Regions from separate parts of the Microbacterium lacusdiani genome, predicted to be linked through region 2. Evidence: predicted binding sites of a transcription regulator. Region 2 holds the regulator's gene; each other region holds the start of a gene.
The links. Region 2 encodes HspR, which represses chaperone genes until heat shock. Its sites were predicted from a motif close to AAGTTGAGTCNNNNNGACTCAACTT; they were not measured.
Positions count from the first base shown of each region.

Region 1: the regulator HspR is predicted to act here: its motif matches at 4,324-4,348, upstream of ACYVGN_RS01680 (Hsp20/alpha crystallin family protein).
Region 3: the regulator HspR is predicted to act here: its motif matches at 3,914-3,938, upstream of ACYVGN_RS01600 (ATP-dependent Clp protease ATP-binding subunit).

Region 1 is NZ_BAAGXJ010000002.1:34,019-40,910, forward strand. It holds gene ACYVGN_RS01655 (CCA tRNA nucleotidyltransferase) at 1-64, opposite strand, end outside; gene ACYVGN_RS01660 (dihydrofolate reductase family protein) at 102-668, opposite strand; gene ACYVGN_RS01665 (zinc-dependent alcohol dehydrogenase family protein) at 771-1,826, shown strand; gene ACYVGN_RS01670 (EamA family transporter) at 1,823-2,665, shown strand; gene ACYVGN_RS01675 (DUF7059 domain-containing protein) at 2,672-4,198, opposite strand; gene ACYVGN_RS01680 (Hsp20/alpha crystallin family protein) at 4,384-4,818, shown strand; gene galK (galactokinase) at 4,880-6,076, opposite strand; gene galT (galactose-1-phosphate uridylyltransferase) at 6,073-6,892, opposite strand, start outside.
Region 2 is NZ_BAAGXJ010000005.1:84,101-90,992, reverse strand. It holds gene ACYVGN_RS05900 (MFS transporter) at 1-1,055, opposite strand, end outside; gene dnaK (molecular chaperone DnaK) at 1,230-3,089, shown strand; gene ACYVGN_RS05890 (nucleotide exchange factor GrpE) at 3,089-3,742, shown strand; gene ACYVGN_RS05885 (DnaJ C-terminal domain-containing protein) at 3,754-4,737, shown strand; gene ACYVGN_RS05880 (heat shock protein transcriptional repressor HspR) at 4,828-5,259, shown strand; gene glgX (glycogen debranching protein GlgX) at 5,338-6,892, shown strand, end outside.
Region 3 is NZ_BAAGXJ010000002.1:19,829-26,720, forward strand. It holds gene ACYVGN_RS01590 (ABC transporter permease) at 1-909, shown strand, start outside; gene ACYVGN_RS01595 (nitroreductase family protein) at 1,022-1,609, shown strand; gene ACYVGN_RS01600 (ATP-dependent Clp protease ATP-binding subunit) at 1,688-3,889, opposite strand; gene ACYVGN_RS01605 (hypothetical protein) at 4,049-4,369, shown strand; gene ACYVGN_RS01610 (GlxA family transcriptional regulator) at 4,379-5,356, opposite strand; gene ACYVGN_RS01615 (hypothetical protein) at 5,438-5,908, shown strand; gene ACYVGN_RS01620 (sodium-dependent bicarbonate transport family permease) at 5,909-6,871, opposite strand.

The sequences.
Region 1 (6,892 bases), on a different contig from region 2:
TCGCGACCACCGGCGAGGCCGCGAGGTCGCCGAGGCGCGCGACACCGGCGGCCATGTTGAGCATGCGTTCCAGGGTAGTCGCGCGCGGCGCGCCCCCTCGGTCAGCGGGCGACGCGGTACTGCAGCAGCACGTGCCCCGTCGGCGCGGTCTCGGTGTGCTCGAGCCGCAGCGCAGTCTGCGGCAGGTCGGGCGGGGCGAAGCCCCATCCCGAGCCGATCAGCACGGGCACCACGCGCAGGCGCAGCACGTCGACGAGACCGGCGTCGAACAGGCCGCGCGTGAGCTCGAGGCTGCCCCACACCGCGATCGACGAGAACCGCTCGCGCAGAGCGGCGGCCTCGTCGAGCCCCGGGACCACGTCGATCTCGCCGTCGCCCCACGGCGCGCGGTCGAGCGTGCGCGACACGACGTGCTTGGGCAGTCGCGCGATCGGGACGGCGACGGCCTCGGTCGCCGGATCCGCCTCGGGCCAGTACGCGGCGAACATCTCGTACGTGCGGCGGCCGAGCAGGATGGCGTCGACGGTCTCCAGCCAGCGCATCTGGGCCGAGTCCGTGCGGTCGTCGTCCTCGAACGGCGCCGCCTCGAAGAACGACAGCCCGCCGTCCGGCTCCGCGGCGAACCCGTCGACCGACACGATCTGCTCCACCGTGATGATCCCCATCATCTGCCACCCCCGGGTGTCGGCGAACTCCCCCGGCGCCCACGATGCCCGGCCGCCGCATCCGGATCAAGCCCTCCCGCTCCCTCCCGCGGCTAGCCTGATGCCATGCGCGCGACTGTCTTCCACGGGCCCGGCGACGTCCGCTTCGAGGAGGTGCCCGACCCCGTCATCGTGGACCCCGGCAACGCGATCGTCCGCGTCGTCGCGGCCTGCGTGTGCGGCTCGGACCTGTGGCGCTACCGCGGCGTGACCGAGGCACCGCCGCGACCCGTGCGCATCGGCCACGAGTTCGTCGGCGTTGTCGAGGAGGTCGGCGCCGACGTGACCCGCGTCTCGCCCGGGGACTTCGTGATCGCGCCGTTCTACGACTGCGACATGACGTGCGCGAACTGCCGCAACGGGTTCAGCACGTCGTGCCTCGAGATCGGATGGTGGGGCGGCTCGGATCACGCCGGTCACCCGACCGACGGCGGCCAGGGCGAGTACGTGCGCGTGCCGCACGCCGACGGCTCCCTCACTGTGGTGCCGGGCGGGATGCCCGACGACGCGCTCGTCCCCGGTCTGCTGTCGCTCTCCGACGTCATGCTCACGGGGCATCACGCCGCCGTCTCGGCCGGGGTGCGGCCGGGATCCACGGTCGCGGTCGTCGGCGACGGCGCCGTGGGCCTGAGCGGCGTGCTCGCGGCGGCGCGGCTCGGCGCCGAGCGGATCGTCGCGATGTCGCGGCACGAGCCGCGGCAGGCGCTGGCGCGGGCGTTCGGGGCGACCGACGTGCTGGAGCAGCGCGGCGACGAGGGCATCGCGGCGGTCAAGGACCTGTTCGACGGCATCGGGCCCGACGCGGTGCTCGAGTGCGTCGGCACGAAGGAGTCGATGGACCAGGCCCTGCGCTCGGCGCGTCCGGGCGGCCAGGTCGGGTTTGTGGGCGTTCCTCACGGCGGCCCGGAGCTGCCGGTCCGCACGATGTTCAGCAGCAACGTGGGCGTGCGCGGGGGAGTGGCCCCCGTCCGGAACTACGTCGACGAGCTGCTGCCCGAGGTGCTGTCGGGCGCGATCGACCCCGGCCGCGTGTTCGACCTGACCCTGCCGATGGCGGAGGTCGCCGAGGCCTACGCCGCCATGGACGAGCGCCGCGCGATCAAGTCGCTGCTGCGGCCGTGACGGCCATCCTGCTCGCCCTGGCGAGCGCGGCCGCGTACGGGCTGTCCGACTTCCTGGGCGGCGTGCTCTCCAAGCGCGACAGCCCCTGGACCATCGCGCTGTGGGGGCAGATCGGAGCGCTCCTCGCGGCGGGCGCCGCTGCGCTCGCGATCGGCGGCGCCCCGGCTCCGGTCGACCTCGCGTGGGCCGCGCTGGCCGGCACCGGATCCGCGCTCGGCACGGCGTTCCTCTACCGCGGGCTCGCGGCGGGCCGGATGAGCGTCGTCGCGCCCATCTCGGCCGTCGTCAGCGCGGCCGTGCCCGTGGTGGCCGGGGTCGCCGCCGGCGAGCGGCCCGCGCCGCTCGTGTGGGGCGGCATCGCGGTCGGGCTCGTCGCGATCTGGCTCGTGGCGCGGGTGCCCCCGGCGCACGCCGCGTCTCGGACCGGAACCGCCGCGTCGATCCGGGACGGCGTCCTCGCCGGCCTCGGATTCGGCACGGCCTTCGCGGCGATCGGCCAGTTCCGGGAGGAGGCGGGACTCTGGCCCAACGCGCTCGCGATGCTCGTCGCGGTCGTCGTGCTCGCGGCCGGCGTCCTTCTCGTGCGGGCGGGGATCGCGCTGCCTCCGCGCCGCGCGGGGCTCGCGCTGCTCCCCGGAGTGCTCGGCGCCACGGCGCTGACCTTCTTCCTGTTCGCGACCCAGCACGGCCTGCTGACCGTGGTCTCGGTCATCTCGGCGCTCTACCCGGCCGCGACCGTGATCCTCGCCGCGCTCGTCCTGCGCGAGCGCATCCACCGCGGCCAGGCGGTCGGCCTCGCGGCGTGCGCGGTCGCCGTCGCGCTTGTCGCCGCCGGCTGATCCGCCTCAGGACAGCCGCAGGAACCCGTCCACGATCAGGTCCCGCACGCGCGGCAGCAGCTCGGCCCGCAGCGCCGCGCCGTCGACCTCGAGCAGGTCCGCGATCGCCGCGATCAGCGGGCCCACCGGCAGGTCGCCGTCGCACGCGCCCACCAGGGCGGCGAGCCCCGGGTCGGCCTGCAGCGCACGGCCGAACCCGCCGCCCTGCCGCAGCTCGATCACCTGCGGATCCGCGACGCCCGGCAGGTGATGCCGCGCCTCGGTGACGTCCGGGGCGGTGCGGAGCGTGGCCTCGGCGAGCGCGTCGTCGTCCATCGCGACGAGCCGGTCGTGCGCGGCGAGGGCCTCCGCGAGGTGGATGCCGAGGCCGCCCTCCGACGGGATCGGCTGGGGCACGCGCTCGTATCGCGCGAGGGTCGGCTCATCCGCCGCCCGTCGCAGCAGCACGTACCCGAAGCCGATCGCGCTCACGCCGCGCTCGGCGAAGTCGTCCAGCCAGGCGCCCAGCAGCGCGTCGTGCCGCGCGGAGCCCGGCACCGTCCCGCCGTCGCGGATCCACATCTCCGCGTACTGGATGGGATCGAGCTGCTCGCGCTCGACGACCCAGGCGTCCAGCGGGACATCCGACGACTCGATCCACGCGCGCACGCGGTCGAGCCCGTCGACGCCGCCGCGGGTCTCCCAGTTGCCCAGCAGCTGGGCGACGCCGCCGGGCTCGAGGACGGCGCCGACGCCGGCGATCACCTTCTCGACCAGCGCATCCCCGACCATCCCGCCGTCGCGGTACTCGTAGTCCGGCACGCCCAGGGCGCGCGGCGTGATCACGAACGGCGGATTGGAGACGACGCGGTCGAACGTCTCGCCCGCGACCGGATCGAAGAGGCTGCCGTGCCGGGTCTCCACCCGGCCGCCCTCGGCGTTGAGCAGTGCGTTCAGGCGCGCGAACGCGAGCGCGCGCTCGGAGAGGTCCGTCGCGACCGCGGAGTCGGCGTACCGCAGGGCGCGCAGCGCCTGCACGCCGCACCCGGTGCCGAGGTCGAGCACGCGCCCCGCGGGCGTCGGCAGCTGCAGGCCGGCCAGCGTGAGCGAGGCCCCGCCGACGCCGAGCACATGGTCCTCGGCGAGCGCCCCGCCGCCGATCGCGAGCTCGTCCAGGTCGCTCGCGAACCACCACTCGCCCGCGCCCTCGCTGTCGAGGTACGACTGGGGCCGGACGATCGCGCGCGGCTCGACCGCATCGCCCGCGACCTCGGCCAGGCCGAGCGACTGGAGGCCGCGGGCGCCGAGGCGCGGCAGCGCCGCATCCACCGCCGGCAAGGGCTGCGCGATGCCGAGCACCAGCAGCCGTCCGAGCGTCGCGAGCGCATCCGACCTGCCGCCGAGCGCGCGCAGCGCCGGGACCCTCAAGCCGCGCCCGATCGCGTCGTCGGCCTCGACGCCCCACGCGGCGCGCAGCGCCTCCGAGCGGAAGCGCGCGGCCGCCAGGTCGCTGGCGAGCGCGGAGCACAGGGCGGCATCGGGGTTCGGGGTCACGGTCCCATTCAACCCCGTGCCGTGTCTCACTTCCGCGCGGAATCGCCCCTGGATTCCGCGCCGAACTGAGACATGGAAGGGGCAGAAAACGGATCTTGCACTCTCACCCCGAGAGTGCTAAAACGGAATTGAGTCCTCATGACTCAGGTCTGAATCGCCACGAGCAGACAGGAGGAGGAATCACGATGGCGATGTTCTTCGACCCGTTCCGTGAGTTCGACCGCGTGGCCGAGCAGCTGTTCGACCGGCAGGGTCCGCGGCTGATGCCGATGGACCTGTACCGCGACGGCGACCACTACGTCCTGAGCGCCGACCTGCCGGGCATCGACCCGGGCAGCGTCGACATCGACGTGGACGGCCAGCTGCTCACCATCCGCGCCGAGCGCACCGCCCGCAGCGCCGAGGGCGTGAAGTGGATCACCCGCGAGCGCGCCACGGGCTCGTACCTGCGCCAGCTCAACCTGGGGCAGGGCATCGACACGGCCGGCATCTCGGCGACCTACGACAACGGCGTGCTGAGCGTGCTCATCCCGATCAGCGAGAAGGCCAAGCCGCGCAAGATCGAGGTCCAGCGCTCCATGACCGCGTCGCAGGACGTCACGCCCGAGCTGACGGCGTAGCCCGCGCAGACGAGGAGGGACCCGGCCGTCGGCCGGGTCCCTCCTCGCGTGCCGGGGGGCGTCAGACGTCGCGGCGCGCACCCTCCGAGGGCACGACCGTGAAGGCATGGGGGGCCGCGAAGCCGCGGTCCGCGAACGCGGCGGTCGCGGCCTCGGCCACGGCGTCGACGCGCGCCTCGTCGACCAGGGCGATGGCCGCTCCGCCGAAGCCGCCGCCCGTCATGCGGGCGCCGACCGCGCCCTCGGCGAGCGCGGTCTCCACGGCCGTGTCGAGCTCGGGCACCGAGATCTCGAAGTCGTCCCGCATCGAGGCGTGCGACGCGACCAGCAGGTCGCCGATGGCGCGCGGCCCCTGAGCGCGCAGGGTCTCGACCGTGTCGAGCACGCGCTGGTTCTCGGTGACGATGTGCCGGATGCGGCGGAACGTCACGTCGTCGAGGAGCTCGCGCGCGCGATCCAGCTCCGCGACGGTCACGTCGCGCAGCGCGGGCACGCCCATGGCGGCCGCGCCCCGCTCGCACGCCTCGCGGCGCTCGCGGTAGCCGCCGGTCGAGTGCGAGTGCTTGACCCGCGTGTCGATCACGAGGAGCGAGAGCCCCTCGCGCGCGAAGCCGAGGTCGACCGACTGGGTCTCGAGGCTGCGGCAGTCGAGGAACGTCGCGGCGTCCGCGCGGCCCATGATCGACGAGACCTGGTCCATGATCCCGGTGGGGGCGCCGACCGCCTCGTTCTCGGCGCGGCGCCCGACGCGCGCCATGTCGAGGGGCGCGAGGCCGAGGCCCCACAGCTCGTCGAGCGCCGAGGCCACGGCGCCCTCGATGGCCGCCGACGACGACAGGCCCGCGCCGATCGGCACATCCGACGCGATCGCGATGTCCACGCCCGGCACGTCGGCCGCGGCGCGGCCGGATGCGGCGAGCGCGGCCCAGGCCACGCCCAGCGCGTACGCGGCCCACTCGGGCACGACGCCGCCCGTCACCGCGTGACCGGCGGGGCCGTCGAACGTCGCGGCGAGCTCGGCGACGGGCAGCTCGACGGGCTGCTCGGCGAACGTCGACACCACGCGGACCACGCCGTCGCCGCGCGTGGCCGCGGCGGCGTAGGTGCGGTGCTGGATCGCGAAGGGCAGCACGAAGCCCTCGTTGTAGTCGGTGTGCTCGCCGATCAGGTTCGCGCGGCCGGCCGACGACCACACGCCGGCGGCGGGGGATCCGGCGACCCGGGCGAAGAGCTCCTGAGCCTGGACGAGGGCGGTCACGCCTCGACCCCCGCGGCCTGGTCGGCCTCGGCGATCGCGATGCGCAGGCGCTCCGCGGACTGCTCGGGCGGCACGTCGCCGATCCACGCGCCCATCGCGGCCTCCGAGCCCGCGAGGAACTTGAGCTTGTCGGCCGCGCGACGCGGCGACGTGAGCTGCAGGTGCAGGCGGGCGCTGTCGCGGCCGACCTCGACCGGTGCCTGGTGCCACGCCGCGATGTACGGGGTCGGCGTCGTGTACAGGGCGTCGACACCGCGCAGCAGGCGCAGGTAGAGCGGCGCGAGCTCGTCGCGCTCCTCGGCCGTGAGCTCGGCGAAGTCGGCCGCGTGGCGGCGCGGCGCGAGGTGCACCTCGACGGGCCAGCGCGCGGCGAACGGCACGTAGCCGATCCAGTGCTCGCCCTCGACGACGACGCGGGGTCCCGCCGACTCGAACTCGATGATGCGGTCGAACAGGTCCGCGCCCTCGCGCTCGATCGACGCCAGCAGCAGCTGCGTGCGCGGCGTGACGTAGGGGTAGGCGTAGATCTGGCCGTGCGGGTGCTGCAGCGTGACGCCGATCTCCTCGCCGCGGTTCTCGAACACGAACACCTGTCGCACGCCGGGCAGCGCCGACAGCGCGGCCGTGCGGTCGGCCCAGGCCTCGATCACGGTGCGCGCGCGCGTGACCGACTGCGTGCCGAACGAGCCGGTGCGCTCCGGGCTGAAGCACACGACCTCGCAGCGGCCGACCGAGGTGCGCGAACGGCCGAGGCCGGGGGCGTTCAGGTCGTCCAGGCCGCGCGGAGCGTCCTCCGCCGCGGGAGCGTCGCCGAAC
Region 2 (6,892 bases):
ATGACCGTCTTGGCGCCGAAGCGGTCGTCCCAGCGCCCGGCGACGATCGTCGAGACACCCGCGATCAGGTTCGCGGCGATGCCGAAGATCACCAGATCCAGGAACTCGAACCCGAACACCTGGGCCGCGATCACGGCGCCGAACGCGAACACGCCGCCCAGGCCGTCGCGGAACACCGCGCTCGCCAGCAGGAACCACCCGGTGTGCCGCGTCTCGGGGTTCCGGAACAGGCCGGCGACGTCGCGGACCAGCAGGCGGTAGGAGGCGAAGAACCCGACCCGTCGCTCGGGGCGCCCACGGGACGGCTCTGGCACGGCGAGGAAGATCGGGATCGAGAAGACAAGGGCCCACAGTGCGCAGCCGACCGCGATGATCCGGAACGGCAGGCCGCCCTCCTCGGAGAGCCCGAACCAGTCGGCGGAGTAGAACACCACGACCAGCACCAGCGCGACGATGCCACCCAGGTAGCCGAAGCCCCATCCGAGCCCGGAGATGCGGCCGATGGTCTTCGGGGTCGCGATGCCGATCAGCATGGCGTTCGAGTTGACCGCCGCGATCTCGCCGAACACCGTGGCGGCCGAGATGAGCGCGACGCCCAGCCAGAACAGCGCGGGCGTGGGCTCGACGAACCACAGGCCGAGCATGCACGCGATCAGCGCGCCCGTGCCGATCCCCAGCCACAGCTTCTGCCGGCCCGCCGCGTCGGCGCGCTGGCCGAGCACCGGCGCGACCGCGAGGATCGCCAGGCCCGCGATCGTGCCGCCCCAGCCGAGGCCCGATGCCAGGTCGGCGAGCCCCGCCGTCTTCGCGGGGTCCCCGTCGGGCAGCGACTGCAGGCCGGCGGGGAGGAACGCGTCGGTCGTGAGGAACAGCGCGGTGTAGATGAACGTCAGGATGACCGTGTTGAACGGCTGCGTCGCCCAGTCCCACAGCGCCCACGAGTAGACCTGGCGCTTCGGCGCGGGGCGTCCCTCGCGCAGGTCGAGGCCCATAACGGGCACGGCGCCGCTGTCCGCTGTCGGCGGCGGGGTGACGGGGGACGGGTCGGACGTCATGAGTGGAGCGTAGGACCGCGCGGTGAACGGACGGTACCGCCACGCGGTCGGCCGAAGTTGAGCGGAGGTGTATCAACTTTGTTTGACAGCCCGAGCGGCCCGCAGTACAGTTGAGCCAGCGCGGCTCAAGATCGCGTGCAGGCTTACCGGCTGTCCAGCAGAAAGGAGAACAACATGGCACGTGCTGTGGGTATCGACCTCGGAACGACCAACTCGGTCGTGAGCGTCCTCGAGGGCGGTGAGCCGAAGGTCATCGCGAACGCCGAGGGCTTCCGCACGACCCCTTCGGTCGTCGCGTTCACCAAGGACGGCGAGGTGCTGGTCGGCGAGACCGCCAAGCGCCAGGCCGTCACGAACGTCGACCGCACGATCGCCTCGGTCAAGCGCCACATCGGCACCGACTGGACCTTCGAGGTCGACGGCAAGAAGTACACGCCGCAGGAGATCTCGGCGCGCATCCTGATGAAGCTCAAGCGCGACGCCGAGCAGTACCTCGGCGACACCGTGACGGACGCCGTCATCACCGTCCCGGCGTACTTCAACGACGCCGAGCGCCAGGCCACCAAGGAGGCGGGCGAGATCGCCGGCCTCAACGTGCTGCGCATCATCAACGAGCCCACCGCGGCCGCCCTGGCCTACGGCCTCGACAAGGGCAAGGAGGACGAGCTCATCCTCGTCTTCGACCTCGGCGGCGGCACGTTCGACGTGTCCCTCCTCGAGGTGGGCAAGGACGACGACTTCTCGACCATCCAGGTGCGCGCGACCGCCGGCGACAACCGCCTCGGCGGCGACGACTGGGACCAGCGGATCGTCGACTGGCTGATCCAGCAGTTCAAGGCCACCACGGGCGTGGACGTCTCGGGCGACAAGATCGCGCTGCAGCGCCTCAAGGAGGCCGCGGAGCAGGCCAAGAAGGAGCTGTCGAGCTCGACCTCGACCAGCATCAACCTGCCCTACCTGTCGCTCACCGAGTCGGGCCCCGTCTCGCTGTCCGAGACCCTCACGCGCGCCAAGTTCGAGGAGCTCACGAAGGACCTGCTCGAGCGCACCGTCAAGCCGTTCGAGGACGTCATCCGCGAGGCCGGCATCAAGGTGTCCGACATCGCGCACGTGGTCCTCGTCGGTGGCTCGACCCGCATGCCCGCCGTGAGCGACCTCGTCAAGCGCGAGACCGGCAAGGAGCCCAACAAGGGCGTGAACCCGGACGAGGTCGTCGCCGTCGGCGCCGCCCTGCAGGCCGGCGTCCTCAAGGGCGAGCGCAAGGACGTGCTGCTGATCGACGTCACCCCCCTGAGCCTCGGCATCGAGACCAAGGGCGGCATCATGACCAAGCTCATCGAGCGCAACACGGCCATCCCGACCAAGCGCAGCGAGACCTTCACCACGGCCGACGACAACCAGCCGTCGGTGTCGATCCAGGTGTTCCAGGGCGAGCGCGAGTTCACGCGCGACAACAAGCCGCTCGGCACGTTCGACCTGACCGACATCGCGCCCGCGCCGCGCGGCGTGCCGCAGATCGAGGTCACGTTCGACATCGACGCGAACGGCATCGTGCACGTGTCGGCCAAGGACAAGGGCACCGGCAAGGAGCAGTCGATGACCATCACGGGTGGCTCGTCGCTGCCCAAGGAGGACATCGAGCGCATGGTCCGCGAGGCCGAGGAGCACGCTGCCGAGGACAGGAAGCGCCGCGAGGCCGCCGAGACCCGCAACCAGGCCGAGACGCTCTCGTACTCGATCGAGAAGCTGATCAAGGACAACGAGGACAAGCTCCCGGCCGACGTCAAGGAGTCGGTCCAGGCCGACGTCGACGAGCTCAAGAAGGCCCTCGCCGGCGACGACGACGAGGCCGTGAAGACCGCGTACGACAAGCTGAACCAGAGCCAGACCAAGCTCGGCGAGGCGATCTACGCGCAGGCGCAGGCCGAGCAGGCCGCGCCCGCGGGCGACGCCCCCGCCGGTGAGCAGCCCGCCGCCGACGAGGACGTCATCGACGCCGAGGTGGTCGAGGACGACGAGGACAAGAAGGCCTGATGAGCGACAAGGACCGCAAGCCCGAGAACGACGGCGACGAGGTCCGGCCCGCAGCCGAGGGGGCGGAGGCGCAGGACGCCGCCGCCCCCGAGGCGCAGGAGGAGCTGGTCTCCGAGGAGACCCCGGATGCCGGTGCCGAGCCGACCGCGGATGAGACGGCCGAGTTCGAGCTCACCGTCGACGACATCCTGAACGCCGACCAGCTGGAGGAGGCGGCCGAGCAGGAGAAGAGCGACTACGAGACGCAGCTGCTGCACGACCTGAAGCGCCTCCAGGCGGAGTACGCGAACTACCGGCGTCGCACCGAGGACCAGCGCCACGTCGAGGTCGCCCGCGCCAAGGGTGAGGCCGCCCGCGGCCTGCTGCCCGTGCTCGACGACCTCGCCCGCGCCGAGAAGCACGGCGACCTCGCGGAGGGCACGCCCTTCGCCGCGATCGCCGAGAAGGTGCGCGGCGTGGCCGAGCGCCTCGGCGTGGTCGCGTTCGGCGAGGCCGGCGAGGCGTTCGACCCGCAGCACCACGAGGCGATCTTCCAGCAGCCGACGCCCGGCGCGACCGAGACCACCGTGCTCGAGGTCGTCGAGGTCGGCTACCGCCTGGGCGACGTCGAACTGCGTCCGGCGAAGGTCGTCGTCGCGGTGCCGGCAGAGTAAGCGAGGCGCCGATGGCCAGTCAGGACTGGTTCGAGAAGGACTTCTACAAGGTCCTGGGGGTGTCGAAGGACGTCAGCGCCGCCGAGCTGAAGAAGGTCTACCGCAAGCTCGCGCGGCAGTATCACCCGGACTCCAAGCCCGGCGACACCGCCGCCGAGGCGAAGTTCAAGGAGATCAGCGAGGCGTACTCGGTGCTGTCCGACCCGGCCCAGCGCGAGGAGTACGACCAGATCCGCGCCATGGGCTCGGGCGCGCGCTTCACGGCGGGCGGCGGCTCGGCCGGCGGCTTCGACGATGTGTTCAGCATGTTCACGCAGAACCGCGGGTCGGCCGCCGACTTCGACGACATCTTCGCGATGTTCAACCAGGGCGGCGGCGGCCGGTTCGGCACGGGCGGATTCGGCCAGCCCTCGGGAGGCTTCCGCGGCTACGGCGGGCCTCACAAGGGCGCCGACGTCCGCGCGCGCACCACGATCGACTTCATCACCGCGGCCAAGGGCGAGACGATCACGCTGCAGAGCGAGGACGGCAAGCCGTTCAAGATCAAGATCCCGGCCGGCGTCGCGGACGGGCAGAAGATCCGCCTGCGCGGCAAGGGGCGCCCGTCGCCCGACGGCGGCGAGAACGGCGACATCGTCGTCGAGGTCGCGGTGCGGCCGCATCCGGTGTTCACGCGCGAGGGCCTCAACCTCCGCGTCGTGGTGCCGGTGACGTTTGCGGAGGCCGCCCTCGGGGCGACGATCGAGGTGCCGACGCTCGGCGGCGAGCCGGTCAAGCTGCGCGTCGCCCCCGGCACCCCGTCGGGGCGCGTGCTGCGCGTCAAGGGTCGGGGGATCACGACGCAGAAGGGCACCGGCGACCTGCTCGCCGAGCTCCAGGTCGTGGTGCCCTCGCACCTCGACGACGCCGCGCGCGAGGCGCTCGAGCGCTTCGTCGAGGTCGGCCCGCAGGGCAACCCGCGCGCCGAGATCATGGCCAAGGCACAGGGCTCATAGCCTGAGGAGGATGTCTCACTTCGTGCCGGAATCCGGCCCGGATTCCGGCACGAAGTGAGACACGGCGAGGACAGCGAGGAGGTGGGACGGATGAGCGACACGTACGACGTGGATGAGGACGCGCCCGTCTTCGCGATCGCCGTCGCCGCGGAGCTGGCGGGGATGCACCCCCAGACGCTGCGGCAGTACGACCGCATCGGGCTCGTCGTCCCCGGCCGCACGCGCGGCGGGTCGCGCCGGTACTCGGCGCGGAACATCCAGCAGCTGCGCGAGGTCGCCAAGCTGTCGGGCGAGGGGATGAGCCTCGCGGCTATCGCGCGCGTGCTCGACCTCGAGGACGAGGTGCGCGATCTGCGCCGCCGCGTCGCCGAGCTCGAGCACCGCCTGCGCGCCGAGATCGAGAGCCGGCCCGGGGCGCGCGTGTTCGCCGCGGGGTCGACCGGGTCGGTCGTGACGCTGCGGGCGGGGACGCGCGTGCGTCGCAGCGCCGAGCTCGTGCTGTGGCACCCGCCGCAGAACTGAGGCGCCGCGCCGGCCGGATGACGGCATCTCGCGCGCCGGTGGCGAGAGCGGTTCCACTGAGCGGGCAGAATGGGCGGAATGAGCCCTCAGACCTGGACGAGCTGGGGCCAGGCCGCTAAGGTCTGGCCCGGCCGGAACTGGCCGCTCGGCGCGACGTGGACGCCCGACTCCACGAACTTCGCGGTGTACTCGCCGAACGCCTCCAGCGTGACGCTGTGCCTGTTCGGCGATGACGGCTCGGAGCGTCAGTACGAGCTCACCGAGCATTCGCAGGGCATCTGGCACGGCGCCCTCCCGGACATCGCGCCCGGCCAGCGGTACGGCTACCGGGTCGACGGCCCGTGGGATCCCGCCAACGGCTTCCGGTTCAACCCCCACAAGCTCCTGCTCGACCCGTACGGGCTCGCGACGAGCGGCACGATCATCGCCGAGCAGCCGATCTACGGAGCGCGCGAGGACGATCCGGCCGTGCGCGACGACACGGACTCCGCCGGATACACCGGGCGCAGCGTGGTGGTGGACCCGTCGTTCGACTGGGAGGGCGACACGCCGATGAAGCGCCGCTGGCGCGACACGGTCATCTACGAGCTGCACGTCAAGGGCTTCACCAAGCTGCACGACCGGATCCCGGAGCACCTGCGCGGCACGTACGCGGGCCTCGCCGAGCCCGCCGTGGTCGAGTACCTGCGCGACCTCGGCATCACGGCGGTCGAGCTGCTGCCGGTGCAGCAGTTCTTCTCCGAGCCGGCCCTGCTCGAGCGCGGGGTCGTGAACTACTGGGGTTACAACACCCTGTGCTACTTCGCCCCCGATGCGTCGTACAGCTCGTCCGGCGACCGCGGGCAGCAGGTCGCCGAGTTCAAGCACATGGTCAAGTCGCTGCACCGGGCGGGCATCGAGGTCATCCTCGACGTGGTCTACAACCACACCGCCGAGGCCGGGCCCAACGGCCCGACGCTGTCGTTCCGGGGCTTCGACGACCGCGGCTTCTACAAGCGCGTGATCGCCGAGGACGGCGGCTTCGACGACCGGTACTGGGACGTCACCGGCTGCGGCAACACGGTGAACACCTGGAACCCGCTCGCGCTGCGCCTCATCCTGGACTCCCTGCGGTACTGGGTGACCGAGATGCACGTCGACGGCTTCCGCTTCGACCTGATGTCGGCGCTGACCCGCACGGGCTACGACGTCGACTTCCAGAACGCGCTGCTCATCGCGATCGACCAGGATCCGATCCTGCGTCACGTCAAGCTGATCGCCGAGCCGTGGGACACCTCGATGGACGGCTACCTGGTCGGCAAGATGCCGCCGCCGTGGGTCGAGTGGAACGACAAGTACCGCGACACGATCCGCGACTACTGGCGCGGGCACGCGCCCATCCGCGACGTCGCGACCCGTCTCGCCGGATCCAGCGACCTGTACGCGGACGACGGCCGTTCGGCGTACAACTCGGTGAACTTCATCACGGCCCACGACGGCTTCACGGTGCGCGACCTGGTCTCGTACGACCACAAGCACAACGAGGCCAACGGCGAGGACAACCGCGACGGGACCGACAACAACCGGTCGTGGAACCACGGCGTCGAGGGCGAGACCGACGACCCGGACATCCTGGCCCTGCGCCGCCGCCAGG
Region 3 (6,892 bases), on a different contig from region 2:
GCGCCGGCCGACGCCGCCGCACAGCTGCAGGAGGTGCCGGGTGTCGAGGTGGTCGACGTCGCCGACCGCGCCGCGGCGGAGCGGCTCGTGCGCGACGGCGAGGTCGAGGCGGCCGTCGTCGTGGACCCGGGCTCGCCCGTGGGCCTCACGATCGTGGCCGACAGCGAGGTGCCCGCGGGCCTGCAGCAGGCGCTCGCGGTGCAGCCCGAGGTGGAGCTGCTGGACCCGGATGCCATGAACCCCCTTATCCGGTACTTCGTGGCGTTCGGCTTCGGGATCGTGTTCTTCATGGCCGCCATGACCTTCGGCGCCACGATCGCGGCGAGCGTGGTGGAGGAGAAGCAGACGCGCGTGGTGGAGATCCTGATCTCGGCCATCCCGACCCGCGTCCTCCTGGCGGGCAAGGTGCTCGGCAACACGGCGCTGGCCATGGGCCAGATCCTGTCGCTCGTCACCGTGGCGGTGCTCGGCCTCGTGATCACGGGGCAGACCGAGCTGCTGGCCGGGCTCGGGGCGCCGGTGGTGTGGTTCGCGGTGTTCTTCCTCTTCGGGTTCATCCTCACCGCGGCCCTGTTCGCGGCGACGGGAGCGATGGTGTCGCGGCAGGAGGACATCGGCTCGACCACGGGCCCGGTCACGTATCTGGTCATGGCCCCGTACCTGATCGTGGTCTTCTTCAACGACAACCCGGTCGTCATGACGGTGATGTCGTACGTGCCGTTCTCCGCGCCGGTCGGGATGCCGGTGCGCCTGTTCTTCGGCGAGGCGCAGTGGTGGGAGCCGCTGCTGTCGCTGGGCATCATGCTCGCCACGTGCGCGGCCGTGATCGCGCTCGGGGCGCGCATCTACGAGAACTCGCTGCTGCGCACCGGCGGCCGCGTGAGGCTCCGCGAGGCCCTGGCCGGCTGACCCGGAATCCCCCCCGGATCGATTCACGGGAATAAGATCGCCCGGGCGGGGTTTCACCCCCGCGGAGGGCAACGGCGCCCCGGACCACCGTCACCGAATCCGAGGAGACCTCATGGGCGCTGCCACGCTCGACCGCACCGCGAACACCGACCACCCCGTCCTCGACGTCCTCGCCGAGCGCTGGAGCCCCCGGGCCTACGACCCGGTGACGCCGATCGACGAGCGCAAGCTGTCGAGCGCCCTCGAGGCCGCGCGTTGGACGCCGTCGGCCATGAACCTGCAGCCGTGGAAGTTCATCGTCGCGCGCCGCGGCACGGCCGAGCACGCCGCGATCGCCGAGACCCTCGTGGGCTTCAACCAGGCCTGGGCGCCCGCCGCCGCCGTGCTGATCGTCACGGTGGCGATCGTCCGCGACGCGGAGGGCAACGAGATCCCGACCGCGATCTACGACCTCGGCCAGGCCGCCGCGCACCTCTCCGTGCAGGCGCACCACGACGGCCTCGTCGTGCACCAGATGACCGGCTTCGACCCGGCCGCCGTCGCCGCGACGTTCGAGCTGCCCGAGAACGAGCGCCCGTTCTCGGTGATCGCCCTGGGCGAGTTCGGCGACCTGGACGCCCTGCCCGAGCCGTTGCGCGAGCGCGAGCTCGCCCCGCGCACGCGTCGCCCGATCGCGGAGTCGCTGATCGTCAACGCCTGATCAGAAGCGCGAAAAGGGCCGACGGGATCATCCCGTCGGCCCTTTCTCGTCGCCACATGCCGTTCACGGCATGCAGAGTCAGTCCTCCACGATCTCGGCGTCGATCACGTCCTCGTCGGCCTCCGGCTCGGGCGACGAACTGGCGCTGAGCACCGCCAGCTGCGAGCCGTCGGCCGCCACGTCGACGCGCACCGTGTCGCCGTCGCGCACGCCGCCCGACAGGATCGCCATCGCGAGCCGATCCTGAATCTCGGTCTGGATGAGCCGTCGCAGGGGACGGGCGCCGTAGATCGGGTCGTACCCGCGCTCGGCCAGCCACGCCCGCGCATCCGGGGTGACGGCCAGCGTGAGCCGGCGGTCCGACAGGCGCCGCTGCAGCAGGTCGACCTGCAGCTCGACGATCTGCGCCAGGTCGTCCTGCGTGAGCGCCTGGAACATCACGATGTCGTCGAGGCGGTTCACGAACTCCGGCTTGAACGCCTGACGCACCAGCTGCAGCACCTGGTCGCGCTTGTCCTCGGCGGAGATCGTCGGGTCGATCAGGATGGACGAGCCCAGGTTCGACGTCAGGATCAGGATGACGTTCTTGAAGTCGACCGTGCGGCCCTGCCCGTCGGTCAGGCGACCGTCGTCCATCACCTGCAGCAGGACGTCGAACACCTCCGGGTGCGCCTTCTCGACCTCGTCGAGCAGCACGACGCTGTACGGACGCCGGCGCACCGCCTCCGTCAGCTGACCGCCCTGCTCGTACCCGATGTAGCCCGGAGGGGCGCCGACCAGGCGGCTGACGGTGTGCTTCTCGCCATACTCCGACATGTCGATGCGCACCATGGCGTGCTCGTCGTCGAACAGGAACTCCGCGAGCGCCTTCGCGAGCTCGGTCTTGCCGACGCCGGTCGGGCCCAGGAACAGGAACGATCCGGTCGGCCGGTTGGGGTCGCTGATGCCGGCGCGCGAGCGGCGGACGGCATCCGACACGGCCTTCACGGCCTCCTTCTGCCCGATCAGGCGGCGGCCGAGCTCCGACTCGAGGTGCAGCAGCTTCTCGGTCTCGCCCTGCAGCAGGCGCCCGACCGGGATGCCCGTCCAGGCCGAGATCACGGCCGCGATGTCGTCCTCCGTGACCTGCTCGTTCACCATCCGGGGCTCGTCCTTGGCCGCCTCGGCCTGCTGCTCGGCCTCGGCGAGCTGCGCCTCCAGCTGCTTGATGGTCTCGTACTGCAGCTTCGACGCCTTGGCGTAGTCCGCCTCGCGCAGCGCGCGGTCGCGCTCGGTGACGGCCTCGTCGAGGCGCTTCTTGAGGTCGCCGACGAGGTTCAGGCCGCCGCGCTCGCGCGCCCAGCGCGCCTCCAGCTCGGCCAGCTCCGCCTCGGCCTCGGCCATCTGCTCGCGCAGCCTGCCGAGGCGCTCCTTCGAGGCGGCGTCCTTCTCCTTCTTCAGCGCCAGCTCCTCGAGGCGCATGCGGTCGACCTGGCGCTTGAGCTGGTCGATCTCGACGGGGGAGGAGTCGATCTCCATCTTGAGGCGGCTCATGGCCTCGTCGATCAGGTCGATCGCCTTGTCGGGCAGCTGCCGGCTCGGGATGTACCGGTTGCTCAGCGCGGCGGCTGCCACGAGCGCGCTGTCGCTGATGGTGACGCCGTGGTGCGCCTCGTAGCGGCCCTTCAGTCCGCGCAGGATCGCGACGGTGTCCTCGACGCTCGGCTCGCCCACGTACACCTGCTGGAAGCGGCGCTCCAGCGCGGCGTCCTTCTCGATGAACTCGCGGTACTCGTTGAGCGTGGTCGCGCCGATCAGGCGCAGCTCGCCGCGGGCCAGCATGGGCTTCAGCATGTTCGACGCCGCGACCGAGCCCTCGCCGCCGCCCGCGCCCATCAGCACGTGCAGCTCGTCGATGAAGGTGATGATCCGGCCCTCGGACTCGGTGATCTCCTTCAGGACGTTCTTGAGGCGCTCCTCGAACTGGCCGCGGTACATGGCACCGGCCACGAGCGCCGACATGTCGAGGCTGACCAGGCGCTTGTCCTTGAGGCTCTCGGCGACGTCGCCCGCCACGATGCGCTGCGCGAGGCCCTCGACGACGGCGGTCTTGCCGACGCCGGGCTCGCCGATCAGCACCGGGTTGTTCTTGGTGCGGCGCGTGAGCACCTGGCTCACGCGCCGGATCTCGCTGTCCCGCCCGATCACGGGGTCGAGCTTGCCCTGCCGGGCGCGCTCGGTCAGGTCGATGCCGAACTGCTCGAGCGCGCTGCGCTGGTCCTCCTGCGGCTGGTCTGCCATGTCGCCTCCCGAAGCTCGTCGACAAAGTTGAGTCGTCTGCGCTGAAGTTTATCAGCGGCCGGGCCGCCGCGGGTAGACCGACCTGGAATGCGACCTCACCCCGCTTGTCACCCGAATGGGCGACAGACGCGGGCGCCCCGCCCCGGCAGGCTGGGAGGGATGTCCTCCGGCCAGGCCCCGTCCCACCGTGCCGCGACCCCGACCCGGGCCGCCGCGGCGGCGCACCGGACGATCGCCGCGCTCGCGCTCGTGGGCGCCGCCGTCGCCGTGATCGTCCTCGCAGTCACCGTGGGCGTCATGATGCCTGGTCGCGCCGCCGAGCCGCCCGCGTTCAGCCTCGGGATCGGCGTGCCGGCGGGCGCGGCCGCCGCGGTGCTCGGCGCGATCGGCGCGTGCTTCCCCACGGCGCGGCGCGCCTCGCTCGTCGCGCTGCTCACCGGCCTGGTGAGCAGCGCCACGCTCGGCATCCTGCTGCTGTGACGGCCGGCCTCAGGCGGCGGTGTCGGCCATCGGCGCGGTCGAGCACGCGAAGCGCGCGCGGTACGCGGTCGGCGTGATGCCCAGGACGCGCGCGAAGTTCTGCCGCAGCACGGCCGCCGATCCGAAGCCGCACTCGTCGGCGATCCGATCGAGGCCCCACTCTGTGCGCTCCAGCAGGCGCTGGGCCTGGATGATCCGCTGCCGCGCGAGCCACGCCGCCGGCGTCGTGCCGTAGTCGGCCTTGAAGCGACGAGCGAACGTGCGCGGCGACATGTGCGCCCGCGCGGCGAGCAGCTCCACCGTCAGCTCGCGGTCCAAGTTCTCGAGCGCCCAGTCGGCCACCGGCGCGAGCGAGAGGCCCGCGGACTCCGGAAGGGGCCGGTCGATGAACTGCGCCTGGCCGCCGTCGCGCTGCGGCGCGACGACCATCCGGCGCGCGATGCGATTGGTCGCCTCGGCGCCCAGCTCCTGGCGCAGCAGGTGCAGGCACGCGTCGAGCCCCGCCGCCGTCCCGGCGCTCGTGATGATGTGGCCGTCCTGCACGTAGAGGACGTCGGGATCGACGTCGATCCGCGGATACATGCGTGCCATGGCGTCGGAGTACATCCAGTGCGTGGTCGCTCGTCGCCCGTCGAGCACGCCGGCCGCGGCCAGCACGAACGCGCCGCTGCAGACGCTGAGCAGCCACGCGTCGCGCTCGACCGCCGACCGGATGACCGCGGCCACGCGCGTGTCGATCCGGCCCCACGCCGATCGCGGCTGGGTGGAGACGACCACGATGTCGGCGGTCTCGGCGAAGGTCAGGTCGTCGGCGACGTTGATCGAGAAGCCGAGGTTCGAGGTGACGGGCCCCGGATCGGGCGTCACGATGCGGAAGTCGAACGACTCGATCCCGTCGTCCGAGCGGTCGAGGCCGAAGGCCTCGCACGCGACGCCGAACTCGAAGGGCGCGAAGCCCTCCTGCACGATGCATGCGACGGTCCTCACACCGGCCTCCTTGTTGGCAGTATTACTGCGAGTTGTGTCGATCCTGCCACTGGCAGTCGTAACCGAACCCACTCGGAGCCGGTGTGCATCCTGTTGTACGGCGCCCGGGTCGAACGCATCCACCAGCTCACCACCGCTGATCTCCGCACGACGGAAGGGCGCACGTACCTGGCGATCGCGACGGATCACATCGAGATCGCGCCAGTTGTGGCTGAGATCGTCGATCGTCTCAGGTCCACGGCACAGCAGTCTCTGCCCGCGCGGACACGGACAGGTGAAGCCAGCTACCTATTCGCTTCTCCACGCAGACCACACGAGCCCATCCATCCCACCACGCTCGGGAGAAAGCTTGCTCAAGCCGGGATCCGCCCCCAAGTTACCCGCAACACCGCCATGCTGGCTCTCGCCAGCGACCTCCCCGCTGCGGTAGTGGCCACGCAGACGGGTCTGACTCCTCAAACCGCGAGCAGGTGGGCGCAGTTCTCGCAGCGGGACAGTATCGAATACGTCATCGCCCGCACCATGCCCAGCAACCCCGACCGTCCCGGTTAATCATCTGCCTGCGAGCTGCTCGGCGAGCCAGGCTAGGAGAGGGATCCCGAGGACGAGGTTGAGGGGGAAGGTGATGCCGATGCTGGCAGTGAGGGACAGGGCGGTGTTGGCGTCAGGCAACGCGAGGCGGACAGCGGCGGGCGCGGCGATGTAGGACGCACTGGCGCAGAGGACGCCCAGGACGACCGCTCCGCCGACGTTAATCCCGATGAGGGTTCCGGTCGCGACGCCGAGGGTACCCGCGGCGAGGGGGAAGAGGAGGGCGAAGGCGATCAGCCCGGGTCCGCCTTCTCGGATGGTGCCGAGCCGGTGTCCGACTTCAAGGCCGAGGGCGAGCAGGAACAGCACCAGCAGTCCGCGGAAGGCGTCGGTGAACACGGGCGCGATCGGGGCGTACCCGGCAGGGCCTGCGATGAATCCGATGGCCAACCCCCCGATCAGGAGGAGCACCGATTTGCCGGTGAGGACTTCGTGGAGGGTGGGTCCCCACCCGGCGGTTTTGGCGAGGTGTCGGCGCGCGAGGAGGATGCCGATCAGGATGCCGGGGACCTCGAGCACGGCCAGCAGAGTGGCCGAGTATCCGGGGTAGGAGATGCCGGCGTTGTCGAGGAACACCAGAGCGGCGGTGAAGGTGACCAGTGAGGTGGAGCCGTAGTGCGCGGCGATCGCGCCGCGGTCGATCCGGCCCAGCCGGGTCATCAGTTTGAGGGCGCCGTACGCGGCGGCGGGGATGATCACTCCGAGGGCCAGGGCGAGGGCGACCGGGCCGAGCACGGCGGTGGCGGTTTCGCCGCGCAGCGCCACCCCGCCCTTCAGGCCGATGGCCAGCAGCAGGTAGATCGACAGCGCCCGCATCATCGCGTCCGGGACCTTCAGGTCGGACTTGATGGCGGCCGCGAGCACCCCCAGTCCGAAGGCGAGCACTGGGGGTGAGAGGAGGTTGGTCAGGGCTGCGTCGAACAAGGGTCCCCCATCACGATTGGT